Regions from separate parts of the Klebsiella sp. F11 genome, predicted to be linked through region 2. Evidence: predicted binding sites of a transcription regulator. Region 2 holds the regulator's gene; the other holds the start of a gene.

Region 1 (15,856 bases), 680 kb from region 2:
GGTGATGGTGACCCATCTCGACTGGCAGAAGGACCCGACGATGCGCGTGGCGCAGGTTCGCCATCTGCTGGACGTGAGCATCGGCGATGCCCCGTCGGACTTTAAAGATATTGCCTCATCGATCAAAATCCTCGCCGGCGATTTTAACTCCACGCACGATGAGCAGCCGTTAAAAGAGGTGGGTTATTTCTTTAACCCCGTGGCGAAGCAGGGAACGGATTACCGCACCTGGCCTGCGGTTAACCCGGCGATAGATATTGACCATATTTTTACCTTCAAAGGGCAAAAATGGAATGTGAAGAAAATCGAGGTGCCGCATAACTCACCGGCCTTTGCCTGGTCATCCGCCAGCGATCATCTACCGCTGATTGCCGACCTGGAGCTCACCGAGCAGTAAGATTACGCGCCCGCCTCCGCGGATGAGAGGCCGGCGCGTGATTTCGACGCTACGCGCGACGCAGCCGGCGCTGGGTATACAGGGCGTCGGCGATAAACACCGCCAGCGCCACCCAGATAAAGGCGAAGGTCACCATCTTATCCGCTCCCGGCACTTCCCCGTAAAACAGCACCGCCAGCAGGAACATCAGCGTCGGGCCAATATACTGGAAAAAGCCCAGCGTCGAGAGGCGCAGGCGGGTGGCCGCGCCGGTAAAGCACAGCAGCGGGATGGTGGTCACGACGCCGGCGGCGATCAGCAGCAGGTTCAGCGACCACGGGTTGTGTCCCATATGGCTGGTGGGACTATTGGCAATGCCGAACAGGTAAAGAGCGGCAACCGGCAGGAGCCACAGGGTTTCAAACAGCATCCCGGTTTGGGCATCGACGGCAATCTTCTTGCGCACCAGACCGTAGAAGGCAAAGCTAAACGCCAGCCCGAGGCCAATGATCGGCAGCGAACCGAAGGTCCATAGCTGCACCAGCACTCCGCAGAGGGCCAGCAGCACCGCCAGCCACTGCATGCGGCGAAAGCGCTCGCCGAGGAAAATCATCCCCAGCACGATATTGACCAGCGGGTTAATAAAGTAGCCCAGGCTGGCCTCCAGCATATGGTGGTTATTCACCGACCAGATAAAGAGCAGCCAGTTGCCGCCAATCAGCACCGCCGACAGCGCCAGCAGGAACACCTTTTTCGGCGTCTGCAGCAGCTTTTTCACCTGCGGCCACTGGCGGCTAAAGCTAATCAGCGCCAGCATAAAGAAGAAGGACCAGATCACGCGGTGAGTCAGAATTTCGTCAGCGGGAACGTAGTAGATAAGCTTGAAATATGCGGGTGCAATACCCCAGATAAAATAGGCGGCAAGCGCCAGAATAATCCCCAGCCGCGTTTGTTTTGCATCCATCGGTAAAATCCGTTACGCCAAAACAGCGATGTTACTCGATTTACACCGATCAACCCACCATATACGTCGCCGTGGCGCTGGCGATATAAACCTGATCTTCGTTATGTAACTCTACCCGGGCGACCGCCACTTTATTGCCGGCGCGCAGCAGGCTGCTGGTGGCGGTGAAGTGCTCTCCGCGGCCCGGCCGCAGATAGTCGACGCGCAGATCGATGGTGCCCATCCGCGACAGGCGCTGGCGCAGCTCTTCTTCGTTGATAGTGCCGTGGCGGGTCAGCGTACTGCCCACGCACACCAGGCCGGCGGCTACGTCCAGCGCCGAGGCGATCACCCCGCCGTGCAGAATGCTTTGCGCCCAGTTGCCGACCATCATCGGCTGGTTTTTAAAGCTCAGCTGGGCGAACTCCTTTTCGTAGCGTTCCAGCTTCAGGCCCAGGGCGCGGTTAAACGGCATATGGTTGACAAAAATTTCTCCCACCAGCTTAAGGGCGGCTTCGGAAGTGAGTTCAGACATGGCAGGCGTATCCATTCGTTAATGAGATGTTGATTTTATGCTTCTAAAGTATTGATTTCCACTTTCGGAACGGATAACCGGGCAGGGATGTGATAAACAGGTAAAATGAGGTCCGGGTAAAATAGAAATAAAAATCACTCTTTCAGGAGAACAGCAATGCGTATCTCTTTAGCCTGGCTGCTGGCGCTGGCTGCGCTTCCGGCCGGCGTTTTGGCGCAGGACGCGCCGGTTGCTCATCAGGTTCACGATACGCCGGCGGTGCGCGGCAGCATTATCGCTAACCTGCTGCAGGATCATGATAATCCTTTCCTGCTCTATCCCTATGAGAGCAACTACCTGCTCTATACGTGGAGCAGCGATATCAACAAGGAAGCTATCTCCAGCTATGACTGGGCCGAAAATGCCCGTAAGGATGAGGTGAAATTCCAGCTCAGCCTGGCCTTCCCGCTGTGGCGGGGGATCCTCGGCGATAATTCGCTGCTCGGCGCCTCCTACACGCAGAAATCCTGGTGGCAGCTGTCAAACAGCAAGGAGTCCGCGCCGTTTCGAGAAACGAACTATGAGCCGCAGCTGTTCCTCGGCTTTGCGACGGATTATCGGCTTGCCGGCTGGACGCTGCGCGATATCGAGGTAGGCTATAACCACGACTCCAACGGCCGCTCCGATCCCACCTCCCGCAGCTGGAATCGCCTCTATACCCGCCTGATGGCGCAGAACGGCAGCTGGCTGGTGGAGGTGAAGCCCTGGTACGTGATCGGCAGCACCGATGATAATCCGGATATCACCAAATATATGGGCTACTACCGGCTGAAAGTTGGCTATAAGCTGGGCGATGCCATACTCAGTGCGCAGGGGCAATATAACTGGAATACCGGCTACGGCGGCGCAGAGGTTGGCGTCAGCTACCCGATTACCCGCCACGTGCGTTTTTATACTCAAGTCTACAGCGGCTACGGCGAGTCGCTTATCGACTATAACTTTAACCAGACGCGCGTCGGTGTCGGCGTGACGCTCAACGATCTGTTTTAATCGTTGCACTCTGGCTCACGGGCGCTGAAAATAGCGCCTGTTTTTCTTTTCAGGCAGACGGGGTCAACGTGGCACAGGCGGAAGTATTGAATCAAACATTGCTGGCAAAGCAGGTTTTACAGGAAACCTTCGGCTACCAGCAGTTCCGCCCGGGTCAGGAAACCATTATCGACACCGCGCTGCAGGGGCGCGATTGCCTGGTGGTGATGCCAACCGGCGGCGGCAAATCGCTGTGCTATCAGGTCCCGGCGCTGGTGCTGAGTGGCCTGACGGTGGTGGTGTCGCCGCTGATCTCGCTGATGAAAGATCAGGTCGATCAGCTGCTGGCGAACGGTGTGTCGGCGGGCTGTCTGAACTCAACCCAGAGCCGCGAGCAGCAGCAGGAGGTGATGGCCGGCTGCCGCAGCGGACAGATTCGCCTGCTCTATATCGCCCCCGAACGCCTGATGCTGGATAATTTCCTCGAGCATCTCAGCCACTGGAATTTGTCGATGCTGGCGGTGGACGAGGCGCACTGTATTTCCCAGTGGGGGCATGATTTCCGTCCGGAATACGCCGCGCTGGGGCAACTGCGCCAGCGGATGCCGCAAATCCCGTTTATGGCGCTGACCGCCACCGCCGATGACACCACCCGTCGCGATATCGTGCGCCTGCTGGGGCTGAACGACCCGCTGATTCAGGTCAGCAGCTTCGACCGCCCCAACATCCGCTATATGCTGATGGAAAAGTTTAAGCCCCTGGACCAGCTAATGCGCTATGTGCAGGATCAGCGGGGCAAGTCGGGCATTATTTACTGCAACAGCCGCTCGAAAGTCGAGGATACCGCCGCTCGTCTGCAAAGCCGCGGCATCAGCGCGGCGGCATACCATGCCGGGCTGGAGCATGAGGTCCGCGCCGACGTGCAGGAAAAATTCCAGCGCGACGATCTGCAAATCGTGGTGGCGACGGTGGCCTTCGGCATGGGCATCAATAAGCCGAACGTTCGCTTCGTGGTGCACTTCGATATTCCGCGCAATATTGAATCCTACTATCAGGAAACCGGCCGCGCCGGCCGCGATGGCCTGCCCGCGGAGGCGATGCTGTTTTACGATCCGGCCGATATGGCGTGGCTGCGCCGCTGCCTCGAGGAGAAGCCTGCCGGGCCGCTACAGGACATTGAACGCCATAAGCTGAACGCCATGGGCGCGTTTGCCGAGGCACAGACCTGCCGCCGCCTGGTGCTGCTCAACTATTTTGGCGAAGGGCGTCAGGAGCCGTGCGGCAACTGCGATATCTGCCTTGATCCGCCAAAGCAGTACGATGCCTTAATGGACGCGCGTAAGGCGCTGTCGACGATTTATCGCGTCAACCAGCGGTTCGGGATGGGCTACGTGGTGGAGGTGCTGCGCGGTGCCAACAATCAGCGTATTCGCGAGATGGCGCACGATAAGCTGCCGGTGTACGGCATCGGTCGCGATCGGAGCCACGAGCATTGGGTGAGCGTGATTCGCCAGCTGATTCACCTCGGCCTGGTGACGCAGAATATCGCCCAGCATTCGGCGCTACAGCTCACCGAAGCGGCGCGTCCGGTACTGCGCGGCGAGGTCCCGCTGCAGCTGGCGGTACCGCGCATCGTGGCGCTCAAGCCGAAAGCGATGCAAAAATCCTTCGGCGGCAACTACGATCGCAAGCTGTTTGCCAAGCTGCGCAAATTGCGTAAAGCGATTGCCGACGAAGAGAATATCCCGCCCTACGTCGTGTTTAACGATGCGACGCTGATCGAGATGGCCGAGCAATCGCCGCTCACCGCCGGCGAGATGCTCAGCGTCAACGGCGTCGGTACGCGCAAGCTGGAGCGCTTCGGCAAAGAGTTTATGGCGCTGATCCGCGCGCATATTGATGGCGAAGAGGAGTAGTCAGGCGGGCGAAAAGGTGTCAGGATATCCTCTTCATCCTTCAAGCTGCTCTGCGTTGACTGCGCTCACTCACCCTCGTCGTCGGCTGTTTTTCGCGCCTGGGAATGTCCTCATTTGTCACCCTGGCGCATCTTGATCACTTAATTCCAGTGGGTTAACTATGCTGATGCTTTTCCTTACCGTCGCGCTGGTGCACATTATCGCGCTGATGAGTCCGGGCCCGGACTTCTTCTTCGTTTCGCAAACCGCCGTCAGCCGCTCGCGCAAAGAGGCGATGATGGGCGTACTCGGGATTACCTGTGGGGTGATGGTCTGGGCGGGGGTGGCGCTGCTCGGCCTGCATCTGATCATTGAAAAAATGGCCTGGCTGCACACCATTATTATGGTCGGCGGTGGGCTCTATCTCTGCTGGATGGGCTATCAGATGCTGCGCGGCGCCCTGAAGAAGAGCGAGGCGCCCGCCGCGGAGCCGCAGGTTGAGCTGGCCCGCAGCGGCCGCAGCTTCCTCAAAGGGCTGCTCACCAACCTGGCTAACCCGAAGGCGATTATCTACTTCGGCTCGGTTTTCTCGCTGTTCGTTGGCGATAACGTCGGCGCAGGCGAGCGCTGGGGTATTTTCCTGCTGATCGTCCTCGAAACGCTGGCGTGGTTTGCGGTGGTGGCCAGCCTGTTTGCCCTGCCGGCCATGCGCCGCGGCTACCAGCGGATGGCGAAGTGGATTGACGGCGTCGCCGGCGCGCTGTTCACCGGATTCGGCATTCATCTGATTATTTCACGTTAAGCCCGGTCAGGCTGTTCGCCTCAGGCGTGGCGCGCTGAAGCCAGCAGCGCGCCAACCAGCATAAACAGCGATCCAAAGACCTTGTTCAGCGCCGTCATCTGCTTCGGCCCCTTAATCCATACCGCAATGCGCTGCGCCAGCGTGGCGTAGCCAATCATCACGATGATATCGACCACGATGGTGGTGACGCCCAGAACCAGATACTGCATCACCTGGGGCTGATGCGGCACGATAAACTGCGGGAACAGGGCGGCCAGAAACACGATGCTCTTCGGGTTGGTTAAATTAACGAAAACCGCCCGCTGGTATAATTTCCCCTGGGTCTGCACCCTGGCCAGAGTCGTCAGGTTGATAGCTCCCGCTGCCCGCCACTGCTGAATGCCCAGCCAGATAAGATAGGCCGCGCCCGCCCATTTCAGCACTTCAAAGGCCAGTACCGAACGCGAAAACAGCGTTCCCAGACCAATACCTACCAGCACGATGTGAATCGCCAGGCCGGTCTGCAGGCCGGCAATCGAGGCCGTCGCCCCGCGGTAGCCGTGGTTGATTGAGGTGGTCATGGTATTAATCGCCCCTGAGCCCGGAGACAGGCTGAGAATAATCGATGTCAGCAGATAGGCGAACCACCACTCGAACGTCATGAGAAACTCCCTGATTGTCTGTTTTTATGCCACAATACGCTATTGTGTAAGCCTTGTGTGATACACGATAAAAAAACGATTTCTGGCGGTTAACAGGGGTGTAAACCCGATGTTTGGGCAGCAAAAGGACTGGGACACACGAGAAAACGAGTTTGCGGCTTTTACTATGGGGCCGCTGACCGATTTCTGGCAACAGCGGGAAGAAGCGGAATTTACGGGCGTGGACAGCATCCCGGTCCGCTTCGTGCGCTTCTGCGCTAAAAAACACGACCGGGTGGTGGTCATCTGCCCGGGGCGTATCGAAAGCTACGTGAAGTACGCCGAGCTGGCCTACGATCTGTTCCACAGCGGCTTTGACGTGATGATTATCGATCATCGCGGACAGGGGCGATCGGGGCGCTTATTAACCGACAGCCACCGCGGCCACGTCGTCAACTTCAGCGATTATGTTGACGATCTCGCCGCGCTTTGGCAGCAGGAAGTGGCGCCCGGCCACTGGCGAAAACGCTTTATACTGGCCCACTCAATGGGCGGGGCCATCGCGACGCTATTTTTGCAACGCCACCAGCAGCACTGTGACGCCATCGCGCTATGCGCGCCGATGTTCGGGATCGTTATGCGCCTCCCGGACTGGATGGTGCGCCATATTCTCGACTGGGCTGAGGGCTATCAGCGCATTCGTGAAGAGTACGCCATCGGCACCGGCCGCTGGCGGGCGCTGCCCTTCTCGGTTAACGTCCTGACGCATAGCCGCCAGCGCTACCGGCGTAACCTGCGTTTTTATGCGGACGAACCCCAGCTGAGGGTCGGCGGGCCGACGTACCACTGGGTGCGCGAGGGGATCCTCGCGGGCGAAGAGGCGCTGGCTGGCGTAGAAAAAGATATTACCCCCACGCTGCTGCTGCAGGCTGAAGAAGAACGCGTGGTCGACAACCGCATGCACGAACGCTACTGCGAGCTTCGCGCTGCGGCGGGCCACCCCTGCGAAGGTAATAAGCCGCTTGTCATAGAAGGGGCATACCATGAGATCCTTTTTGAAAAGGACGCCATGCGCTCAGTCGCGCTCAATGCCATTGTCGATTTTTTCACTCGACACAATTAGAGCCTGATGGGATAGGCTCTTAAACCGACGAAAACGCTCGTCGCCCTGCTTAGAGGTTAACATTTTTATGTACCAGGTTGTTGCGTCTGACTTAGATGGCACGCTGCTTTCCCCCGATCACTACTTAACCCCCTACGCGAAAGAGACGCTGCAGCTGCTGACCGCTCGCGGCATCAATTTTGTGTTTGCTACCGGCCGTCATTACATCGATGTCGGGCAGATTCGCGATAATCTCGGCATTAAGTCCTACATGATCACCTCTAACGGCGCGCGCGTGCACGATAGCGAGGGGAATCAGATATTTGCCCATAACCTCGATCGCGATATTGCCGTCGATCTGTTTGAGATGATGCGCAGCGATCCGCGGGTCGTTACCAACGTCTATCGCGACGACGAATGGTACATGAACCGCCACCGCCCGGAAGAGATGCGTTTCTTCAAAGAGGCGGTGTTTAACTACAAGCTGTACGAAGCCGGCGAGCTTGATCCTCAGGGGATCAGCAAGGTGTTTTTCACCTGCGAGGATCATCAGCATCTGCTGCCGCTGGAGCAGGCGATCAACGCCCGCTGGGGCGATCGCGTAAACGTCAGCTTTTCAACCCTGACCTGTCTGGAAGTGATGGCGGGCGGCGTATCGAAAGGTCATGCCCTCGAAGCGGTGGCCAAAATGCTGGGCTACGGCCTGAAGGACTGTATCGCCTTTGGCGACGGCATGAATGATGCGGAGATGCTGTCGATGGCGGGCAAAGGCTGCATTATGCTGAACGCGCACCAGCGCCTGAAAGATCTTCACCCCGAGCTGGAGGTGATTGGTAGCAACGCTGACGACGCAGTGCCGCACTATCTACGCAGGCTCTATCTCTCCTGATAAAGATTGACGACTGGCGATTTATTGTCCAGTTGTCAACCTGACTCTTCGCTACAATGAGTGCACTTCCTCCTGAGAGACATTCATTGTGGCGCTACTGATTATTACCACCATCCTGTGGGCCTTCTCCTTTAGCCTGATCGGCGAATACCTGGCGGGCAGCGTTGACAGCTACTTTTCGGCGCTGATGCGCGTTGGGCTGGCGGCGCTGGTGTTCCTGCCGTTTTTGCGCACCCGCGGGCAGTCGCCGCGGACTATCGTGCTGTATATGCTGGTAGGGGCCATGCAGCTTGGCATTATGTATCTGCTATCGTTCCGCGCCTACCTCTACCTGACGGTCTCTGAATTTCTGCTGTTCACGGTATTTACGCCGCTCTATATCACCCTGATTTATGACCTGATCAGCGGGCGTAAGCTGCGCTGGGGCTATCTGCTTAGCGCCGGGCTGGCGGTGCTGGGAGCGGCCATTATCCGCTACGATAAGGTGAGCGATCATTTCTGGACCGGGCTGCTGCTGGTGCAGCTGGCGAATATCTGTTTTGCCATCGGCATGGTAGGCTACAAACGCCTAATGGAGCTGCGGCCGATGCCCCAGCACAACGCTTTTGCGTGGTTCTATATGGGGGCGCTGCTGGTGGCGGCTGCGGCCTGGCTGATGCTGGGCAACCCGCAGCGGCTGCCGACGACCACCCTCCAGTGGGGTATTCTGGTATGGCTCGGCGTGGCGGCGTCAGGCCTGGGCTACTTTATGTGGAACTACGGGGCGACGCAGGTGGATGCCGGAACGCTGGGCATCATGAACAACGTCCATGTTCCAGCCGGGCTGCTGGTTAATCTTGCCATCTGGCAGGAGCAGCCCCACTGGCCGAGCTTTATTATCGGGGCTCTGGTGATCCTGGCCTCGCTGTGGGTCCATCGCCGCTGGGTCGCTCCGCACTCCGGACGAACGGCAGATGATCGCAGGCGTGGTTCCGCGCTGAGCGAATAAACGCTTCGGTAACCGGCTGGCGCTGCTCGCCGTCGCGCACCGCGGCGTACAGCCGGCTCCACAGGCCCTCGCCCAGGGTTTTGGTCACCACCAGACCCTGGCGTTCAAAATTCTCCACTACCCAGTGCGGCAGCGCCGCGATGCCCATGCGCGCGGCAACCATCTGAATTAGCAGCAGCGTGTTATCGACGCTCTTCAGCTGAGGGCTGATGCCCGCCGGCTGCAGGAAGTGGCGCCAGATATCCAGGCGGCTGCGTTGCACCGGGTAAATCAACAGCAGCTCCGCGGCCAGGTCCTCCGGCGCAATCCGCGTTTTCACAGCCAGCGGATGATCCGGCGCCAGCACCAGACGCACTTCAAAATCAAACATCGGCGAATAGTGCAGCCCGCTGCGCGGCAGAATATCGGACGTCATCACCAGATCCAGCTCGCCCTGCTGGAGAGCGGGCTGCGGGTCAAAGGTGACCCCGGACTGGAAATCAACCTCAACGTGCGGCCAGCTGGCGCGGAAGCTCTCCAGCGCCGGCGTCAGCCACTGGATGCAGCTGTGGCACTCAATGGCGATACGCAGCCGGGTTTGCTGCGGCTCGTTACAGTCCTGCAGGGCGCGGGTGATTTGCGGCAGCACCTGGTTTGCTAACTGCAGCAAAATCTCCCCCTGGGCGGTGAAGCGCAAGGGCTGACTTTTACGCACAAACAGGCGGAAGCCAAGGCGCTGTTCCAGATCGCTGAACTGGTGGGACAGGGCGGATTGGGTCTGGTGCAGGGCCGCCGCAGCGCCCGCCAGTGAACCGCTATTCCGCAACGCCTGCAGCGTTTTCAGGTGTTTAATTTCGATCATGAAAGTCCTTCACTTCGGCATGAATAATTTGCGCTTGAGGAATATACAGTAACCGCCAATTATGGATGTGTAAACATCTGGACGTCTAAATCCTGTATCTTTCGAATTTATGGTGCGTTGGCCGCACTTCCTCACCTGGTCACTTACTTCAGTAAGCTCCCGGGGATGAGCAAGTTTGCCGCCTTCTCTGAATTTAAAATCCTTAGGATTTGCAAATCATGAGGCTCAAAAAATGACAATTATTAATCACACCCTCGGTTTCCCCCGCGTTGGCCTACGCCGCGAGCTGAAAAAAGCGCAAGAGAGCTATTGGGCGGGTAATACGACCCGTGAAGAGCTGCTGGCGGTGGGGCGCGAACTGCGTGCCCGCCATTGGGAGCAGCAAAAGCAGGCGGGTATCGATCTGCTGCCGGTGGGCGATTTTGCCTGGTACGACCATGTTCTGACCACCAGCCTGCTTCTGGGCAACGTGCCGGCTCGTCATCAGAACAAAGACGGCTCCGTCGATATCGATACGCTGTTCCGCATTGGCCGCGGCCGCGCGCCGACCGGAGAGCCAGCGGCAGCGGCGGAAATGACCAAATGGTTTAACACCAACTATCACTACATGGTGCCGGAGTTTGTCAAAGGTCAGACGTTCAAGCTGACCTGGACCCAGCTGCTGGACGAAGTGGACGAAGCTCTGGCGCTGGGCCATAAGGTGAAGCCCGTGCTGCTGGGCCCGGTCACTTATCTGTGGTTGGGTAAAGTGAAGGGCGAGCAGTTCGATCGCCTGGAGCTGCTGAACGACATTCTACCGGTCTATCGGCAGGTGCTGGCGGAGCTGGCAAAACGCGGCGTTGAGTGGGTGCAAATTGATGAACCGGCGCTGGTGCTGGAGCTGCCGCAGGCGTGGCTGGACGCCTTCAGGCCGGCATACGACGCGCTCCAGGGCGAGGTTAAGCTGTTGCTGACCACCTATTTCGAAGGGGTCAGCGCTAACCTCAATACCATCACCGCGCTGCCGGTGCAGGGTCTGCACGTTGACCTGGTTCACGGTAAAGATGATGTTGCCGAGCTCAACAAGCGCCTGCCGTCAGGCTGGCTGCTCTCCGCCGGCCTGGTCAACGGGCGTAACGTCTGGCGCGCCGATCTCACGGAGAAATATAGCCAAATTAAAGCGATCGTCGGCAAACGTCCGCTGTGGGTGGCCTCCTCCTGCTCCCTGCTGCACAGCCCGATCGATCTGAGCGTGGAAACCCGCCTGGATGCGGAAGTGAAAAGCTGGTTTGCCTTCGCCCTGCAAAAATGCGCCGAGCTGGCGCTGCTGCGCGATGCGCTGAACAGCGGCGATACCGCCGCGCTTGCGGAGTGGAGCGCGCCGATTCAGGCCCGTCGCCACTCGACCCGCGTACACAACGCCGCGGTGGAAAAACGTCTGGCGGCCATTACCGCCCGGGACAGCCAGCGCCACAGCCCGTACGCAGAGCGTGCCCGGGCGCAGCGCGCCCGCTTTAACCTGCCGGCGTGGCCGACCACGACCATCGGCTCTTTCCCGCAGACCACCGAGATTCGCGGCCTGCGCCTGGACTTCAAGAAGGGCAATCTCGACGCCAGCAGCTACCGTACCGGCATTGCGGAACATATTAAGCAGGCGATCGTTGAGCAGGAGCGTTTAGGCCTCGACGTGCTGGTCCACGGTGAAGCCGAGCGTAACGACATGGTGGAGTATTTCGGCGAGCATCTCGACGGCTTTATCTTTACGCAAAACGGCTGGGTGCAGAGCTACGGTTCGCGCTGCGTGAAGCCGCCGGTGGTTATCGGCGACGTCAGCCGCCCGGAGGCCATCACCGTTGAGTGGGCGAAATATGCGCAGTCTCTCACCGACAAACCGGTGAAAGGCATGCTGACCGGCCCGGTGACGATTCTGTGCTGGTCCTTCCCGCGGGAAGACGTCAGCCGCGAAACCATCGCTAAGCAGATTGCGCTGGCGCTGCGTGACGAAGTGGCGGATCTGGAAGCGGCCGGTATCGGTATTATCCAGATTGATGAACCGGCGCTGCGCGAAGGTCTGCCCCTCAAGCGTAGCGACTGGGATGCATACCTGCGGTGGGGCGTGGAAGCCTTCCGCATCAACGCCGCCGTGGCGCAGGATGACACCCAGATCCACACCCATATGTGCTACTGCGAGTTCAACGACATCATGGATTCTATCGCGGCGCTGGACGCGGACGTGATTACCATTGAGACCTCGCGTTCCGACATGGAGCTGCTGGAGTCGTTTGAGGAGTTCGAATACCCGAACGAAATCGGCCCGGGCGTATATGATATCCACTCGCCTAACGTCCCGAGCGTGGAGTGGATTGAAGCCCTGCTGGAGAAAGCCGCCCAGCGCATCCCGGCGGAGCGGTTGTGGGTGAACCCGGACTGCGGCCTGAAGACTCGCGGCTGGCCGGAAACCCGCGCCGCGCTGGCTAACATGGTGAAAGCCGCGCAGAACCTGCGCGAATCCGCCTGAAGCGCCGCTGCGCTAATAAGGCAATAAAAGAGGAGGCTAAGGCCTCCTCTTTTTTATGCACCGAAAGCGTAAGCTTAAGCCTTCTTGCTGCCGCCGTACTGGGCAAACCACGCCAGCATGCGCTGCCAGCCGTCCTGCGCCGACTCCTCATGGTAGCTGGCGCGATAGTCGGCATTAAACGCGTGGCCGGCCTGTGGATAGACCACGATCTCCGCCGTCGCGTTGGCGGCGCGCAGCGCCTGGCGCATGGTCTCTACCGTATCCTGCGGGATGCTGTCATCTTTCGCGCCATAGAGTCCCAGCACCGGCGCGTTAAGATCGACGGCAACATCCACCGGATGCTTCGCGGAGTTCAGCGTTTTCTGCCCGACCAGCTTGCCGTACCAGGCGACGGCGGCCTTCAGCTGCGGATTATGCGCGGCGTAGAGCCAGGTAATACGCCCGCCCCAGCAGAAGCCGGTGATCAGCAGACGATGGGCATCGCCCCCATGACGCGCCGCCCAGCTGGCGACGTGGTCAAGGTCTGCCAGCACCTGCGAGTCCGGGACTTTGCTGACCAGCTCCTGGAACAGCGTTGGGATATCGGTGTACTCGTTCGGATCGCCCTGGCGGAAGTACAGCTCTGGGGCGATCGCCAGATAGCCTTCCAGCGCCAGGCGGCGGCAAACGTCGCGGATATGCTCATGGACGCCGAAAATTTCCTGTACCACGATAACCACCGGCAGCGGTCCATCGCTATTTTTCGGCCGGGCATGGTACGCCGGCATATTCTCTCCCTGGGAAGGGATCGAGGTTTCTCCGGCGGTAATGCTCTCTTCCGGCGTATGAACGGCGGTAGATGCATGCGGGATGGCTGCAGGTGCAAAGCCGGGTTGCTTGGTTGTGGTCATGGTATTCTCCGTACCCTTAATTTATTAGCGCATCGATAACTATAGACTCTTAAGACCAGTCGTTAACAAATCACAGTGCCCGAAACAGGCTATCTTTTGTTCAGGCGCAGCGAATATAACTTGTTAATGTGACGAATCTCACTATTTAGTGGAATAGAGTTGCAATGATTTTCATTCATGGTGATTGTCGTCACAAAATTAAGCGGGTGGCTTCTATAAAGTACCGTTTTGCTTCTGCTGATAATTCGACCCACAGAGGAGTTTTTTATGTCTAAGTCTGATGTTTTTCATCTCGGCCTCACCAAAAACGATTTACAAGGGGCTACGCTGGCTATCGTCCCTGGCGATCCGGAGCGTGTGGAAAAGATCGCCGCGCTGATGGATAAGCCGGTCAAGCTGGCATCCCACCGCGAATTTACCTCCTGGCGCGCCGAGCTTGACGGCAAGCCGGTGATCGTATGCTCTACCGGTATCGGCGGCCCATCAACGTCGATTGCCGTGGAAGAGCTGGCCCAGCTGGGAATCAATACCTTCCTGCGTATCGGCACCACCGGCGCCATCCAGCCGAATATCAACGTTGGCGACGTTCTGGTGACCACCGCATCCGTGCGTCTCGACGGCGCGAGCCTGCACTTCGCGCCAATGGAGTATCCGGCCGTCGCTGACTTTGCCTGCACCACCGCGCTGGTGGAAGCGGCCAAATCTATCGGCGCAACGACCCATATCGGCGTGACCGCCTCTTCCGACACCTTCTATCCGGGCCAGGAGCGCTATGACACCGTCTCCGGCCGCGTGGTGAGCCGCTTTAAAGGCTCGATGGCAGAGTGGCAGGCGATGGGCGTGATGAACTACGAAATGGAATCGGCCACGCTGCTGACCATGTGCTCCAGCCAGGGCCTGCGCGCCGGGATGGTTGCCGGGGTGATCGTCAACCGCACCCAGCAGGAAATCCCTAACGCTGAAACCATGAAGCAAACTGAAAGCCATGCGGTGAAAATTGTCGTTGAAGCGGCTCGCCGTCTGCTGTAGTTCCTCCCCTTGTTGCAAAGGCCGGCTCGTCCGGCCTCTCTTTTTTGCGCTGCGCCTCGCAGGAAATTCCTTTTAAACTGGACGTTTGTACAGCACAATCCTATTTTTGTGCCGTAAGCGGCTGCAGTAGCAGGGGGCGTTGTGGATATCTCAATGATTATAAGTGCCATCGCGGCGCTGGTCGCAGGGCTGGTCGTCGGCTGGCTGGCGACGAAGGCCGCCGCCGATCGGACGCGTGCCGACCTTATCGAAGAGCGGCGCGAGCTGGATATTGAGCTGAGCTCGGCCCGCCAGCAACTGGTGCAGGCGGCCCACTGGCGCGATGAGTGCGAGCTGCTGAATAATGAGCTGCGCAGCCTGCGCGAGATCAACAGCTCGCTGGAGGCCGATCTCCGCGAAGTCACCACCCGCCTTGACTCCACCCGGCTACATGCGGAAGAGAAAATTCGCCAGATGGTCAACAGCGAGCAGCGCCTTAGCGAGCAGTTTGAAAATCTGGCTAACCGTATTTTCGAGCACAGCAACCGACGGGTTGACGAGCAGAACCGGCAAAGCCTGCATGGCCTGCTGACGCCGCTGCGTGAGCAGCTGGACGGCTTTCGTCGTCAGGTGCAGGAGAGCTTCGGCCAGGAGGCGCGGGAGCGCCACACGCTGGCCCATGAAATTCGCAATCTGCAGCAGCTCAATACCCGGATGGCCCAGGAGGCCCTCAACCTGACCCGCGCCCTTAAGGGCGATAACAAAACCCAGGGTAACTGGGGGGAAGTGGTTCTAACCCGCGTGCTGGAGGCTTCCGGGCTGCGGGAAGGCCACGAATATCAGACCCAGGTCAGCATTGAAACGGAAAACCGCTCGCGAATGCAGCCGGACGTGATCGTCCGTTTGCCGCAGGGAAAAGACGTGGTCATCGATGCCAAAATGACGCTGGTGGCCTATGAGCGCTACTTCAACGCCGAAGATGATGACGCCCGCGAGGCGGCGCTGCAGGAGCACATTGCGTCGGTGCGCGGCCATATCCGCCTGCTTGGCAGGAAAGATTATCAACAGCTGCCGGGGCTGCGATCCCTCGACTACGTCCTGATGTTTATCCCCGTTGAGCCCGCATTTCTGCTGGCGATAGACCGCCAGCCCGAACTGATCAGCGAAGCGCTGCAGCACAATATTATGCTGGTCAGCCCCACCACGCTGCTGGTGGCGTTGCGTACTATTGCCAATCTCTGGCGCTATGAGCACCAGAGCCGCAATGCGCAGAAAATTGCCGAACGTGCGGGCCGCCTGTACGACAAGATGCGGCTGTTCGTCGATGATATGTCCGCAATAGGCCAGAGCCTCGACAAAGCGCAGGATAATTACCGCCAGGCGATGAAAAAGCTGGCCTCCGGCCGCGGTAACCTGCTGATGCAGGCTGAAGCTTTTCGCGGCCTCGGGGTGGAGGTTAAGC
Region 2 (15,856 bases):
GCTTTCGGGGCCTCTCTGCATGCCGACGGTGGCCATATCGCGCCCGTTCCTTGTTGCGTAACCTCTGCCAGTTGGCCACAAGACCACATATTGGCTAACCTGCGCACGGCATGCGCGGTATAGTATTTATAAGATTCTTAATTGTTCTGGTGCTATGGTTGAAATCACCCCCACAGAAATGACGCCCCCCGAAGACGACTCGCGCGAGTTTCACCCGATGCGCGGCGTGGGCAATCGTCATCTGCAAACCATGCTGCCGCGGCTGATCCGCCGCAAACTGGGCTTTACTCCGCACTGGCAGCGCCTTGAACTCCCCGACGGCGACTTTATCGATTTGGCCTGGAGCGAAGATCCTGAGCTGGCCCGGAATAAACCGCGGCTGGTGGTTTTTCACGGTCTGGAAGGGAGCCTGCGCAGCCCTTACGCTCACGGTCTGATCCACGCCGCCATGCAGCGCGGCTGGCTTGGCGTGGTGATGCATTTTCGCGGCTGTAGCGGCGAGCCTAACCGTAATAACCGCATCTACCACTCCGGAGAGACGGAAGACGGCACCTGGTTCCTGCGCCGGCTGCAGCGCGAATTTGGTCCCGCGCCTACCGCCGCCGTCGGCTACTCGCTGGGCGGTAATATGCTGGGCTGCCTGCTGGCAAACGAGGGCGATAGCGTCCCGCTCGACGCGGCGGTCATCGTGTCGGCCCCGTTCATGCTGGAGGCCTGCAGCTACCATATGGATAAAGGCTTCTCCCGCGTCTACCAGCGCTATCTGCTCAACCTGTTAAAAGCCAACGCCGCGCGCAAGCTAAAAGCCTACCCGGGCTCGCTGCCGGTTGATTTACGCCAGCTAAAAGGCATGCGGCGCATTCGCGAGTTTGACGATACCATCACCGCCAAAATTCACGGCTTTGCCGATGCGCTGGACTACTATCGCCAGTGCAGCGCGATGCCGCGCCTGAGCGATATCACTAAACCCACGCTGATCATCCACGCGAAAGACGATCCGTTCATGGACCATCATTCCATTCCGCCGCAGGAGCAGCTGCCGGCCAACGTCGAGTATCAGTTGACCGAACAGGGCGGGCACGTGGGGTTTGTCGGCGGTACGCTGCGCAGGCCGGAGATGTGGCTGGAAAGACGGATCCCGGACTGGCTAACGCGCTGGCTGGAAGGAAAAAAATGATTATTCCCTGGCAGGATCTGGATCCCGAAACGCTGGATAACCTGATTGAAAGCTTTGTGTTGCGCGAAGGCACCGATTATGGTGAACATGAACGCTCGCTGACCGATAAGGTCGCCGATGTAAAACAGCAGCTGAAAAGCGGAGAAGCCGTACTGGTGTGGTCAGAGCTGCACGAGACGGTCAACATCATGCCCCGCAAGCAGTTCCACGGCTAAGGCGGCGCCACACCATCGTTTAATCTGGGAGTTGATATGTCTGCCAAACATCCGGTGATTGCCGTCACGGGCTCCAGCGGCGCGGGAACAACCACCACCAGCCTCGCCTTTCGCAAGATCTTCGCCCAGTTGAATCTGCGTGCCGCCGAAGTCGAGGGCGATAGCTTCCATCGCTATACCCGCCCGGAAATGGACATGGCGATCCGCAAAGCGCGGGATCAGGGGAAACACATCAGCTATTTTGGTCCGGAAGCGAACGACTTCGGCCTGCTGGAAAATACCTTCCTCGAATACGGGCGTAGCGGAACCGGCCAGTCGAGAAAATATCTGCATACCTATGACGAGGCCGTGCCGTGGAATCAGGTGCCGGGCACCTTCACGCCCTGGCAGCCGCTGCCGGAGCCGACCGACGTCCTGTTTTACGAAGGGCTGCACGGCGGCGTTGTCACGCCACAGCACAACGTGGCGCAAAACGTCGACCTGCTGGTGGGCGTCGTGCCTATCGTCAACCTGGAGTGGATTCAGAAGCTGATCCGCGACACCAGCGAACGCGGGCATTCCCGCGAGGCGGTAATGGATTCGGTCGTCCGTTCGATGGAGGATTATATTAACTTCATCACCCCGCAGTTCTCGCGCACCCATATCAACTTCCAGCGGGTCCCCACCGTTGATACGTCGAACCCCTTCGCCGCCAAAGGCATTCCCTCGCTGGATGAAAGCTTTGTGGTGATCCACTTCCGCAACCTGCAGGATATCGACTTCCCGTGGCTGCTGGCGATGCTGCAAGGGTCGTTTATCTCGCATATCAATACGCTGGTGGTGCCGGGAGGCAAAATGGGGTTGGCGATGGAGCTGATCATGGCGCCGCTGGTGGAACGGCTGATGGCGGGGAAAAAGATCGGTTAAGCCGTTAGCAACCCCGGCGACGACGCAAGCCGGGGCGACGGGCTGGCCATTCGGCTTAGCCCTCAATAACCTCGTACGAATGCGTGATATTTACCGCTTTTTGCAGCATCAGCGCCACCGAGCAGTATTTTTCCGCCGACAGGTCTACCGCCCGCGAAACGGCCGCATCCTTCAGCTCGCGGCCGGTGACGATAAAATGCAGGTTGATGTGGGTAAACAGGCGCGGCGCCTCTTCCCGACGCTCTGAGGTCAGCTTCACCTCACAGTTGGTCACATCATGGCGTCCTTTTTGCAAAATTGAGACCACGTCGATGGCGCTACAGCCGCCGGCGGCCATCAGCACCATTTCCATCGGGCTCGGCGCTTTATCCCCGGAGTTGCCGTCCATCAAAATCTGGTGGCCGGAAGCCGACTCACCGATGAAGGTTAGCCCTTCGACCCATTTCACACGAGCTTGCATAAAATTTAACTCCAAGGTTGCAATTTTCCTGACAGATTACGCGCACATAACAAATCTGGCAACGGAAGGCGACCTGCATCATGCTGAAGCGAGACACCAGGAGACATGCGGCAAAAGCTATGCTAAAACAGTCAGGATGCTACAGTATTACATTGATGTACTGCATGTATGCAGAGGAATTCACATTACAGGCTGCAGAAAAATCACCAGCCAGCTTCCCAGGCATAGGGAAACAATACGATTGCATGCCCGGATGCCGTGTAGTGTCGGCACCCGGAGATAGCTTATAACAGAGGATAACCGCGCATGGTGCTTGGCAAACCGCAAACAGACCCTACCCTCGAATGGTTCTTGTCTCATTGCCACATTCATAAGTACCCATCTAAAAGCACGCTGATCCACCAGGGTGAAAAAGCAGAAACGTTGTACTACATCGTCAAAGGCTCTGTGGCTGTGCTCATCAAGGATGAAGAAGGTAAAGAGATGATTCTCTCTTACCTCAACCAGGGCGATTTCATCGGTGAATTAGGCTTGTTTGAAGAAGGCCAGGAGCGTAGCGCCTGGGTACGTGCGAAAACCGCATGTGAAGTGGCCGAAATCTCCTATAAAAAATTCCGTCAGCTGATCCAGGTTAACCCGGACATCCTGATGCGTCTCTCGTCGCAGATGGCCCGCCGTCTGCAGGTTACCTCTGAGAAAGTGGGTAACCTTGCCTTCCTCGACGTCACCGGCCGCATCGCCCAGACGTTGCTGAACCTGGCAAAACAGCCTGACGCGATGACCCACCCGGACGGTATGCAAATCAAAATTACCCGTCAGGAAATCGGTCAGATCGTCGGCTGCTCGCGTGAAACCGTTGGCCGTATCCTGAAAATGCTGGAAGATCAAAATCTGATCTCCGCGCACGGTAAAACTATCGTCGTCTACGGCACGCGTTAAGCTGATAAAACGGCGTATTGCCCCTGCAATACGCCGTTTCTGTTTTCCCTCTATGTGGCGCAGGCTGATTTACCACCCTGAAGTCAACTACGCACTGCGGCAAACGCTGGTGCTGTGTCTGCCGGTCGCAGTTGGCCTCCTTCTCGGTCATCTGCAGCAGGGCCTGCTGTTCTCGCTGGTTCCCGCATGCTGCAACGTCGCCGGTCTTGATACGCCGCATAAGCGTTTCTTTAAACGCCTGATTATTGGCGGCTCGCTTTTTGCCGGCTGCAGCCTGATCGTTCAGCTCCTGCTCCAGCATGATATCCCGCTCCCTTTAATTCTCAGCGGCCTGACCCTGCTCCTTGGCGTCACGGCGGAAATCAGCTCGCTGCACGCGAGGCTGCTGCCCGCCTCGCTGATTGCCGCCATCTTTACCCTGAGCCTCGCCGGCAATATGCCGGTCTGGGAGCCGCTGCTGATCTACGCGCTCGGCACGCTGTGGTACGGACTATTCAACTGGTTCTGGTTTTGGCTATGGCGCGAGCAGCCGCTGCGCGAATCGCTCAGCCTGCTGTACCGGGAGCTGGCCAACTACTGTGAAGCCAAATACAGCCTGCTGACCCAGCATATCGACCCGGCAACCTCGCTGCCTCCTCTGTTGACCCGCCAGCAAAAGGTCGTCGATCTGATCACCCTGTGCTACCAGCAGATGCATATGCTAGCGGCCAATCAGCGTAACGATCATAAGCGCCTGCTGCGGGCGTTTCAGGTTGCCCTCGATCTCCAGGAGCATATTTCCGTCAGCCTGCATCAGCCGGAAGAGGTGCAGAAGCTGGTCGAACGCAGCCACGCGGAAGCGGTAATCCGCTGGAATGCGCAAACCGTCGCGGCGCGGCTGAGGGTACTGGCGGACGACATCCTGTACCACCGCTATCCGCAACGCTTTAACATGGATAAGCAGATCGGCGCGCTGGAGAAAATTGCCTCGCAGCACCCCGACAACCCGGTCGGGCAGTTCTGCGCATGGCACTTCGGCCGCCTTGCCAGGGTGCTACGCACCCAGCGGCCGCTGTACGCGCGTAACCTGATGGCCGATAAGGAGCGGCGCCTGCCGCTGCTGCCTGCGCTGAAAAGCTATCTCTCTTATAAATCGCCGGCTTTGCGCAGCGCCGCCCGCATCTGCGTGATGCTCACCGCCGCAAGCCTGATGGGCAGCGCGCTAAACCTTCCCAAACCCTACTGGATCCTGATGACGGTGCTCTTCGTTACCCAGAACGGCTACGGCGCGACGCGGGTCCGCATCGTCCACCGGGCGGCGGGGACCCTTGCCGGCCTGGCGATTGCCGGACTAACGCTGCACTTCAACGTCCCGGAGGGCTATACGCTGACCGCGATGCTGATTATCACGCTATTGAGCTATCTGATTATTCGCAAGAGCTACGGCTGGGCAATGGTGGGCTTTACCGTCACGGCGGTGTATACCCTGCAGCTGCTAACGCTCAACGGAGAACAGTTTATCGTCGCCAGGCTTATCGATACGCTTATCGGGTGCCTGATCGCCTTCGGCGGGATGGTATGGCTGTGGCCGCAGTGGCAGAGCGGGCTGCTGCGTAAAAACGCCCACGACGCACTGGAGGCGGACCAGGAAGCCATCCGGCTCATTCTCAGCGAAGACCACCAGGCGCCGGCGCTGGCCTATCGGCGGATGCGCGTCAATCAGGCGCATAACTCGCTGTATAACTCGCTGAATCAGGCGATGCAGGAGCCCGGCTTTAACTCACGTTATCTTGACGATATGAAGCTGTGGGTCACCCATAGCCAGTTTATTGTCGAACATATCAACGCCATGACCACGCTGGCCCGCGAGCACAATATGCTGACGCCGGATCTGGCCCGCCGCTACCTTGAATCCTGTGAGATTGCGCTACAGCGCTGCCAGCAGCGGCTGGATACCGATGGCCCGGGCAGCGCCGGAGAGGTGAATATCATGGAGTCGCAGGATGCGGACGTGCCCCGCGGCCCGCTGAGTACCATGGAGCAGCACCTGCAGCGGATCCTCGATCATCTGAACACCATGCACACCATCTCGTCGGTGGCATGGCGTCAGCGCCCGCATCACGGCATCTGGCTACGCGCAACTAAGCGCTAAGTACGCGCTGTACGGCCTGCGCGAAGCGCGCCATCCCTTCATCAATATCGCTATCATCAATGACCAGCGAAGGCACAAAACGCATGACGTCGGGTCCGGCATTGAGCACCATGACGCCCGCATCCGCCGCGGCATACAGGAAATCGCGCGCCCGGCCGCGATGCTGCGGCTTCAGCTCCGCGCCGATCAGCAGCCCCATGCCGCGAATATCGCTAAACAGATCGAAACGGGCATCTATCTGCTGCAAGTGCTGCACAAAGCGTTCGCGCTTCGCGTTGACGCCGTCCAGCACCTCAGGCGTGTTAATCAGATCAAACGCTGCGCCGGCGACCGCACAAGCAAGCGGGTTTCCCCCGTAGGTTGAACCGTGGGAACCGGCGTGGAAGGCGCTGGCAATATCATGGGTGGTCAGCATGGCGCTAATCGGGAAACCGCCGCCGAGCGCTTTCGCGCTGGTCAGGATATCCGGCGTCACGCCGTAGTGCATATAGGCAAACAGCGAACCGGTACGCCCCATCCCGCACTGCACTTCATCAAACACCAGCAGCGCCTGGTGCTGGTCGCACAGTTCGCGCAGGCCTTTGAGGAACTCCGGGGTTGCGGCCATCACGCCGCCCTCGCCCTGAATCGGCTCAACCACCACCGCGCAGGTGTGATCGTCCATAACCGCCTTCACCGCGTGCAGGTCGTTAAACGGCACGTGAACGATATCCGCCGGCTTCGGCCCGAAGCCGTCAGAATATTTCGGCTGCCCGCCAACGGAGACCGTAAATAGCGAACGGCCGTGGAAAGCGTTATAGAAGGCGATAATTTTGGTTTTATAGGGGCTATGGCGGGTAATAGTGTAGTTACGCGCCAGCTTGAATGCGGTTTCGTTGGCTTCGGTGCCGGAGTTCATAAACACCACGCGATCGGCGAAGGTGGCATCAACCAGCTTGCGGCCCAGGCGCAGCGCCGGTTCGTTGGTGAAAACGTTGCTGGTATGCCACAGCGTTTCCCCCTGCTCATGCAGCGCCGCAACCAGCGCCGGATGGCAATGACCTAGCGCCGTGACGGCAATACCACCAGCAAAATCAACGTACTCCTTGCCCTGCTGATCCCATACGCGGCTACCTTTACCTTTTACCGGAATAAACTCTGCCGGTGCATAAATCGGCAAAATAACCTCATCGAACGTGGCGCGGGTAATTGCCGGTTGCTCAGTTGCCATGTGATGCCATCCTTCTTCGTTATGCAATGATGTTAGTGATATTATAATCACAAAATATGCATAAAAAATCAGTCAATGGCAACTACAAATCACCGTTTGAGGAAGTTTGCCAGCAGCTGATGCCCCTGCTCGCTGAGGATGCTTTCCGGGTGAAACTGCACCCCTTCGAGATCCCACTCGCGATGGCGAATAGCCATGATCTCTCCGCTCTCGCTGCGGGCCGTCACCTCGAAGCAGTCAGGCAGAGTATCCGGGTCAATGACCAGAGAGTGGTAGCGGGTGACGGTGAGGGGATTATTTAACCCCTGAAATACGCCGCGTCCGTCGTGGCTGACTGGCGAGGTTTTCCCGTGCATGACTTTGGCGGCGCGGACGATGGTGGCACCAAAAACCTGAGCGATAGCCTGATGACCCAGGCAAACGCCCAGCAGCGGCACCTTCCCGGCATAATGCCCGATGACGGCCAGGGAGATCCCCGATTCATCCGGCGTACAGGGGCCGGGAGAGATAACGATTTTCTCCGGCGCCAGCGCCGCGATCTCCTCCAGCGTCAGCTCATCGTTACGCTTCACCAGCACCTCGGCCCCCAGCTCGCAAAAATACTGGTACAAATTCCAGGTGAAAGAATCATAGTTGTCGATAAGCAGGATCATAGCGGCTCCGGAAAGAACAAAACCGGGCTATTCTACTCAGATTCTCGCACTTCGCTTACCACTTTGGCAAAGATCCGTTCAAGCGGCTGCGGATCGCCCATTGCCCCCAGCTGATTAGCCCGGCTCCACTCTTCAGGATCGATATCGCGCCAGTCGAGAATAAAGCCGGCATGAATCGCCAGCTGCTCAAAGAAAATGCGCTGCGCCAGCCCGCTGCCGAGGCGAAAAGGGTGTAGCACGTTGATTTCTCCGTAATACCAGCTCAGGCGTTCAACGAACGAATCGCGGCTAAGCCAGCTGAGGTAATTTTCCTCTTCAAGCGAGCGCATCAGCGCATTGCCCTCTTTTTCTATCCGCGCAAAATGGCAGAAAGGGGTATCGCCCTGATAGATATCAACTTCTCTGAGCCGGCCCGCCCAGTCAAAAATATCCTGATACAGCTGATGATGGATAAAACAGAGGTAGGGCAGCCCGCGCACGCGCGGCCCCAGCGCAAGCGTTGCCGCACGCAGGGAGGTCAATTGCCACGCCGCCTCTTCCAGGCGCTGCGCCTGGCGAATACCGAGGCGATTGCGCATCACGTTGAGCGCGGGATAAAGATAAGGGTCGCGATCGTCGCCATATTTACTGCTCATGACGCCCCCTCAGCTCGGCAAGACGCGCCAGCGCTTCCTCGGCGCTTAGCGTCACCAAAGGTACGGCGGTTCCTTCCAGGCGACGGCTGGCCTGAAAATTCACGCTACGAGTCTGTTCCCAGAGCCGGGATTTTTGCTTATCGGTAAGTGAACGCATGCTCGCCTCTCTTATCGTCCCCTGTGCCACAAGTATAAGCAGCAATTTCGGGTCACGCAGAAAGGCGGAAACAACGGCGCGAGCGTGAGTCGCCCGCGCGGGAGAACTTAAGGCAGGACCTTCGCTGAGAGGATCACGACAGGTTTTGACGGCACGTTCTGGTACGGTCCAACGTTATGCGTCTGGACCTGGGAAATTTTATCGGCGACGTCCATTCCTTTGACGACTTTACCGAATACCGCGTAGCCAAAATCGCGCTGTCCGTGGTCGAGGAAGGCGTTGTCGGCAATGTTGATGAAGAACTGGCTGGTCGCGCTGTCCTGATCGGCGGTGCGCGCCATCGCGATGGTGCCGCGGGTGTTACGCAGGCCGTTGTCCGCTTCGTTCTTGATCGGCGGGTTCGGCTGCTTTTGCTGCATCTGTTCGCTGAAGCCGCCGCCCTGCACCATGAAGCCCGGGATTACGCGGTGAAAAGTGGTGTTGTTGTAGAAGCCGCTGTTCACGTACTTCAGGAAGTTATCGACGGAAACCGGTGCTTTCTGGCTATTTAACTCCAGCTCAATATTTCCCGCAGAAGTCGTCAGCAAGACATGAGGGTCGCCCTTCGCTGCCATAGCCGGGGAAAAAGCGGAAATAGCGAAAACGGCAGCCACCGCCGCCAGAGTTGATTTGAGCATCGAGATTCCTTAACGGAGCAGAAAAAAAGCAAGTGCTTTGATTCTAAAGAGCCTTTGCATCCTGGGCCAGCCTTTTACCTAATTTTACGTAGCTGAAACAGTTGTAACGAGCCGCCCGTCGATCGGCTAAATATTTAAAAGCGATCTACATCACACTAATCTATGCAAAAAGAACTACATTTCATAATAAACGTTTGCTTACATCACCCGAATGAATAAAATCTGTTCGCCCTGGCGCAGAGTCAACGCGCTTTACATTTCTATTCACAGGCCAGTCATGACTAACAGCAATCGTATCAAGCTCACATGGATCAGCTTCTTCTCCTACGCCCTGACCGGGGCGCTGGTGATCGTCACCGGGATGGTGATGGGGAACATCGCCGATTACTTCCATCTGCCCGTTTCCAGTATGAGCAACACCTTCACCTTCCTCAACGCCGGGATCCTGATCTCTATCTTCCTCAACGCCTGGCTGATGGAAATCGTACCGCTGAAAACGCAGCTGCGTTTTGGCTTTATCCTGATGGTACTGGCGGTAATCGGGCTGATCTTTGGCCACAGCCTGACGCTGTTCTCCGCGGCAATGTTCGTGCTGGGTCTGGTCAGCGGGATCACCATGTCGATCGGTACCTTCCTGATCACTCATATGTATGAAGGCCGCCAGCGCGGCGCGCGCCTGCTGTTCACCGACTCCTTCTTCAGCATGGCGGGAATGATTTTCCCGATGGTTGCCGCCTATCTGCTGGCGCGCAGCATCGAGTGGTACTGGGTGTATGTCTGCATCGGTCTGGTTTACGTCGCTATCTTCGTTCTGACCTTCGGCTGTGAATTCCCGGTGCTGGGTAAAAAAGCGCAGCAGGACAGCCAGCCGGTCGTCAAAGAGAAGTGGGGTATCGGCGTGCTGTTTCTTTCCATCGCCGCGCTGTGCTACATCCTTGGCCAGCTGGGCTTTATCTCCTGGGTGCCGGAATATGCCAAGGGCCTGGGCATGAGCCTTGGCGACGCGGGTAAGCTGGTGAGCGATTTCTGGATGTCGTACATGATCGGTATGTGGTCATTCAGCTTCATCCTGCGCTTCTTCGACCTGCAGCGCATTCTTACCGTTCTGGCGGGCCTGGCAACGGTGCTGATGTACCTGTTTATTAACGGTTCCCCGGAGCATATGCCGTGGTTTATCCTGACCCTTGGCTTCTTCTCCAGCGCTATCTACACCTCGCTGATTACCCTGGGCTCGCTGCAGACCAAAGTTTCGTCACCGAAGCTGGTTAACTTTGTGCTCACCTGCGGCACCATCGGGACGATGCTGACCTTCGTGGTCACCGGGCCTATCGTTGCCGCCAGCGGGCCGCTGGCGGCGCTGCAAACCGCGAACGGCCTCTATGCCGTGGTATTCGTGATGTGCATTATCCTCGGCTTCGTCTCCCGCCACCGCCAGCACGGCGCGCAGGCAGGATCGCACTAAGCCACGCTAGACCTTTGGCCCCTTTGCGTCCGCAGAGGGGCTATTACGGGTAAAGAACAGCTCTTCCCCGCCTCTATCGGTCTGTATCCAGGTCTGCGCCAGCTGCGTGGTGGCAATCACCCGCCCCTGACGAATGGACCAGCGTACCGGCACCTGACAGCGCACCGCTTCAAAACCGTTTTCCGCAGGCAGAATAATCAGGTTGGCCGTATTCCCCGTGCTAATGCCGTAGTCGCTCAGACCAAAAGTGCGGGCGCTGTTGTCGGTAATCAGCTTCAGCCCGTCGTTAATCTGCTGATAGCCCATCAGCTGACAAACGTGCAGCCCCATATGCAGTACCTGCAGCATATTGCCGGTACCCAGCGGATACCACGGGTCGAAAACGTCGTCGTGACCAAGGCAGACGTTGATCCCTGCCGCCATCAGCTCTTTTACCCGGGTAATCCCGCGCCGCTTGGGATAATCATCGAAGCGTCCCTGCAGGTGGATATTCACCAGCGGGTTGGCGACAAAGTTAATCCCCGAGAGCTTCAGCAGGCGAAACAGCCGCGAGGTATAGGCGCCGTTATAGGAGTGCATGGCGGTGGTATGGCTGGCCGTAACCCGCGGGCCAATCCCCTCTTTTAACGCCAGCGCCGCGACCGTTTCGACAAACCGCGACTGCTCATCGTCGATTTCATCGCAGTGGATATCCAGCGGGCGCTGGTATTTCTGCGCCAGGCGAAAGGCGATATGCAGGGACTCAACGCCGTACTCGCGGGTAAACTCAAAGTGGGGAATAGCCCCGACCACATCGGCGCCGAGGCGCAGCGCTTCTTCAAGCAGGGACTCTCCATTGGGGTAGGATAAAATCCCCTCCTGTGGGAAGGCGACTATCTGCAAATCTACCCACGGAGCTACCTCCTGCTTCATTTCCAGCATCGCTTTTAAGGCGGTCAGCGTCGGGTCTGAAACATCAACATGCGTGCGCACAAACTGTATGCCGTTGGCAATTTGCCACTTCAGGGTTTTCCACGCCCGGGCTTTGACGTCCTCATGGCTCAACAACGCCTTGCGCTCAGCCCAACGCTCAATACCCTCGAACAGCGTCCCGGATTGATTCCAGCTCGGTTCGCCGGCGGTTTGCGTCGTATCCAGATGGATATGCGGTTCAATAAACGGTGGAATAGCCAGCCCGCCGCGGGCATTGAGCACTTCAAGGCTCTCGCTATGCGCTTCGCCCATCGGGGTAATGTCGCCAAAGCAGCCTTTATCTATTGCTATCTGCCATAGCCCGTCGCGGCCCGGCAGGCGCACGTTCTGAATCAACCAAAGTGGTGCTGCTGTCATCTTGCTGACCCCCGTTAAAGTTGCCTAATTTTTATCCATCCCGCCATCGCGTTCCGCTGCCTTTTTTGTACATAAAAGCAACAAAAAGGAAAAGCCTGAGTTTTCCATAACTTATAAAAACCCAAGAAAATCATGATAATACCTATTAAGTGGTAGGCAGGATTGAACTTGATTTGCATCAATAAGTGTACCGGCTGAATCGTTAAGGTAGGCGGTATTAGAAAAGAAATCGAGGCAAAAATGAGCAAAGTCAGAATCGCTATTATCGGTAACGGCATGGTTGGCCATCGCTTTATCGAAGAGCTTCTTGATAAGGCGCCTGCCGGACAGTTTGATATCACCGTGTTCTGCGAAGAACCCCGTATCGCTTACGACCGCGTCCACCTGTCATCCTACTTCTCCCATCATACCGCAGAAGAACTCTCCCTGGTTCGCGAAGGATTTTACGAGAAGCACGGCGTTAACGTCCTGATCGGCGAGCGCGCAATTACGATTAACCGCCAGGAGAAGGTCATTCACTCCAGCGCGGGGCGCACCGTATTCTACGACAAACTGGTCATGGCAACCGGCTCCTATCCGTGGATCCCGCCGATTAAAGGCGCGGAAACCCAGGACTGCTTCGTTTACCGTACGATTGAAGACCTCAACGCCATCGAATCCTGCGCCCGCCGCAGCAAACGCGGCGCCGTCATCGGCGGCGGCCTGCTGGGCCTCGAAGCCGCGGGCGCGCTGAAGAACCTCGGCGTCGAAACCCACGTTATCGAATTCGCGCCAATGCTGATGGCCGAGCAGCTTGATAACATGGGCGGCGAGCAGCTGAAGCGCAAAATTGAAAGTATGGGCGTGAAGGTTCATACCAGCAAAAATACCAAAGAGATCGTCCAGCAGGGCACCGAGGCGCGGAAAACCATGCAATTCGCCGACGGTAGCGAGCTGCAGGTCGATTTCATCGTGTTCTCCACCGGCATCCGTCCGCGCGACAAGCTCGCCACCCAGTGCGGTCTGGCAGTGGCGCAGCGTGGCGGTATCGTGGTGAATGATACCTGTCAGACCTCCGATCCGGATATTTACGCCATCGGCGAGTGCGCCAGCTGGAACAACCGCGTTTATGGCCTGGTGGCTCCGGGCTACAAAATGGCCCAGGTGACCGTCGACCATATCCTCGGCGCGGACAACGCCTTCACCGGCGCCGACCTCAGCGCCAAGCTGAAGCTGCTCGGCGTTGACGTTGGCGGTATCGGCGATGCGCATGGCCGCACGCCCGGCGCGCGCAGCTACGTCTATCTCGATGAGAGCAAAGAGGTCTACAAACGCCTGATCGTCAGCGCGGATAACAAAACCCTGCTCGGCGCGGTGCTGGTCGGCGATACCAGCGACTACGGCAACCTGCTGCAGCTGGTGCTGAACGCTATCGAACTACCGGAAAACCCGGACGCGCTGATTCTGCCGTCCCATGCCGGCAGCGGTAAGCCCTCAATTGGCGTCGATAAACTGCCGGACAGCGCGCAAATCTGCTCCTGCTTCGACGTGACCAAAGGCATGCTGATCTCCGCCATCAATAAAGGCTGTCATACCGTTGCCGCGCTAAAAACCGAAACCAAAGCCGGCACCGGCTGCGGCGGCTGTATTCCGCTGGTGACCCAGGTACTGAACGCCGAGCTGGCGAAACAGGGTATCGAAGTTAACCATAACCTGTGCGAACACTTCGCCTACTCGCGCCAGGAGCTGTTCCACCTGATCCGCGTCGAAGGCATTAAAACGTTCGATGAGCTGCTGGAGAAACACGGCAAGGGCTACGGCTGCGAAGTGTGTAAACCTACCGTGGGCTCGCTGCTGGCCTCCTGCTGGAATGAGTACATCCTCAAGCCTCAGCATACGCCGCTGCAGGAGACCAACGATAACTTCCTCGCCAATATCCAGAAAGACGGCACCTACTCGATTATCCCGCGCTCCGCGGGCGGCGAAATCACACCGGAAGGCCTGGTGGCCATCGGCCGTATCGCGCGCGAATATAACCTCTACACTAAAATTACCGGCTCGCAGCGTATCGGCATGTTCGGCGCCCAAAAAGACGATCTGCCGGAAATCTGGCGTCAGCTGATTGAGGCGGGCTTTGAAACCGGCCACGCGTACGCTAAAGCGCTGCGGATGGCCAAAACCTGCGTCGGCAGCACCTGGTGCCGCTACGGCGTTGGCGACAGCGTAGGCTTCGGCGTCGAGCTGGAAAACCGTTACAAAGGCATCCGCACGCCGCATAAGATGAAGTTTGGCGTCTCCGGCTGTACGCGTGAATGCGCGGAAGCGCAGGGGAAAGACGTCGGCATCATCGCCACCGAAAAAGGCTGGAACCTGTACGTGTGCGGTAACGGCGGGATGAAGCCGCGCCACGCGGATCTGCTGGCGGCGGACCTTGATCGCGAAACGCTGCTCCGGTATCTCGACCGCTTTATGATGTTCTACATCCGCACCGCCGATAAGCTGACGCGTACCGCGCCCTGGCTGGACAACATGGAAGGCGGCATCGATTACCTGAAGCGCGTCATTATCGACGACAAGCTTGGCCTGAACGAGCACCTGGAAGAAGAGCTGGCCCGCCTGCGCGCCGCCTTCGCCTGCGAGTGGACCGAAACCGTCAACAGCCCGGCAGCGCAGACCCGCTTCAGGCACTTTATCAACAGCGCCCAGCGCGACCCAAACGTTCAGGTTGTGCCGGAACGTGAACAGCATCGCCCGGCCACGCCGTATGAGCGTATCCCGGTGACCCTGGTGGAGGAAAACGCATGAGCCAGTGGGTAAACATCTGCAAGATTGACGAAATCGTGCCGGCAACCGGCGTCTGCGCGCTGCTCGGCCAGCAGCAGGTCGCCGTGTTCCGCCCTTATCACGACGAGCGGGTTTTTGCGATCAGCAATATCGATCCCTTCTTCAACGCCAGCGTCCTTTCGCGCGGCATTATTGCCGAACACGAAGGCGATCTGTGGGTCGCCAGCCCGTTGAAAAAGCAGCGCTTCCGTCTACGTGATGGCTTCTGTATGGAAGATGAGAGCCACTCCATCGCCCATTTTGACGCGCGGGTAAAAGACGGGAAAGTTCAGCTTAAAGCCTGATGTCCCGAGGTTCCCTCTGTTCCTCAGAGGGAACCATCTATTCTGCTTATGCCCATTAAGCGGTAAGCGCTGGAAAAGTCGTATATTTTGTCACTCTTCCGCTGCTATGCTACGACCGCTCACCCTCTCCCATTGCCCTGCTGCGAGGATACTCCGTGGATCACTTACCCATTTTTTGCCAGCTGCGCGGTCGCGACTGTCTGCTGGTCGGCGGCGGTGATGTTGCCGAACGTAAGGCGCGGCTGCTGCTCGACGCCGGTGCCAAATTGACGGTTAACGCCCTCGAATTCTCGCCGCAGTTTCAGGTGTGGGCCGATGGACAGATGCTGACGCTGATTAAAGGCAGGTTTAATCCCCAACTGCTCGATTGCTGCTGGCTGGCGATCGCCGCGACTGATGACAACGACGTTAACCAGCAGGTCAGCGAGGCGGCGGAAGCGCGAAGAATCTTTTGTAACGTCGTGGATTCGCCGCAGCAGGCCAGCTTTATCATGCCCTCGATTATCGACCGCTCGCCGCTGATGGTCGCCGTCTCCTCGGGAGGAACCTCGCCGGTGCTGGCGCGGCTGCTGCGCGAAAAGCTGGAGTCGGTTCTGCCGCTCCATTTGGGCCAGCTGGCGCATTACGCCGGCCAGCTGCGGGCGCGGGTTAAAAAACAGTTTGCCACGGTGGGCGAGCGTCGACGCTTCTGGGAAAAGCTGTTTATGAACGATCGCCTGGCGCAGTCGTTAGCCAACGATGACCGGCAGGCCGTCGCCGACACCACCGAGCGGCTGCTGACCGAACCGCTGGATCACC

The links. The regulator CRP, encoded in region 2, controls carbon source genes, mostly activating them, when cyclic AMP is high. The targets are predictions, from matches to a motif close to ATGTGANNNNNNTCACAT.
Region 1: udp (uridine phosphorylase) is a predicted target of CRP. The motif match lies at 13,513-13,530, and genes of this name have one in related genera.

The regions. Positions count from the first base shown of each region.
Region 1 covers NZ_CM160060.1:5,380,994-5,396,849, reverse strand. The annotation lists gene AC1M2H_RS26475 (endonuclease/exonuclease/phosphatase family protein) at 1-397, shown strand, start outside; gene rarD (EamA family transporter RarD) at 447-1,340, opposite strand; gene yigI (acyl-CoA thioesterase YigI) at 1,390-1,854, opposite strand; gene pldA (phospholipase A) at 2,011-2,883, shown strand; gene recQ (ATP-dependent DNA helicase RecQ) at 2,952-4,778, shown strand; gene rhtC (threonine export protein RhtC) at 4,939-5,559, shown strand; gene rhtB (homoserine/homoserine lactone efflux protein) at 5,580-6,200, opposite strand; gene pldB (lysophospholipase L2) at 6,310-7,302, shown strand; gene yigL (sugar/pyridoxal phosphate phosphatase YigL) at 7,370-8,170, shown strand; gene AC1M2H_RS26430 (carboxylate/amino acid/amine transporter) at 8,259-9,158, shown strand; gene metR (HTH-type transcriptional regulator MetR) at 9,046-9,999, opposite strand; gene metE (5-methyltetrahydropteroyltriglutamate--homocysteine S-methyltransferase) at 10,232-12,496, shown strand; gene AC1M2H_RS26415 (dienelactone hydrolase family protein) at 12,571-13,386, opposite strand; gene udp (uridine phosphorylase) at 13,654-14,415, shown strand; gene rmuC (DNA recombination protein RmuC) at 14,557-15,856, shown strand, end outside.
Region 2 covers NZ_CM160060.1:404,122-419,977, reverse strand. The annotation lists gene AC1M2H_RS02055 (hydrolase) at 218-1,177, shown strand; gene AC1M2H_RS02050 (YheU family protein) at 1,174-1,392, shown strand; gene AC1M2H_RS02045 (phosphoribulokinase) at 1,429-2,298, shown strand; gene AC1M2H_RS02040 (OsmC family protein) at 2,354-2,758, opposite strand; gene crp (cAMP-activated global transcriptional regulator CRP) at 3,065-3,697, shown strand; gene AC1M2H_RS02030 (YccS/YhfK family putative transporter) at 3,750-5,828, shown strand; gene argD (bifunctional acetylornithine/succinyldiaminopimelate transaminase) at 5,818-7,038, opposite strand; gene pabA (aminodeoxychorismate synthase component 2) at 7,128-7,691, opposite strand; gene AC1M2H_RS02015 (putative adenosine monophosphate-protein transferase Fic) at 7,724-8,326, opposite strand; gene AC1M2H_RS02010 (YhfG family protein) at 8,316-8,483, opposite strand; gene ppiA (peptidylprolyl isomerase A) at 8,591-9,160, opposite strand; gene tsgA (MFS transporter TsgA) at 9,438-10,622, shown strand; gene AC1M2H_RS01995 (cytosine deaminase) at 10,629-11,951, opposite strand; gene nirB (nitrite reductase large subunit NirB) at 12,192-14,735, shown strand; gene nirD (nitrite reductase small subunit NirD) at 14,732-15,058, shown strand; gene cysG (siroheme synthase CysG) at 15,214-15,856, shown strand, end outside.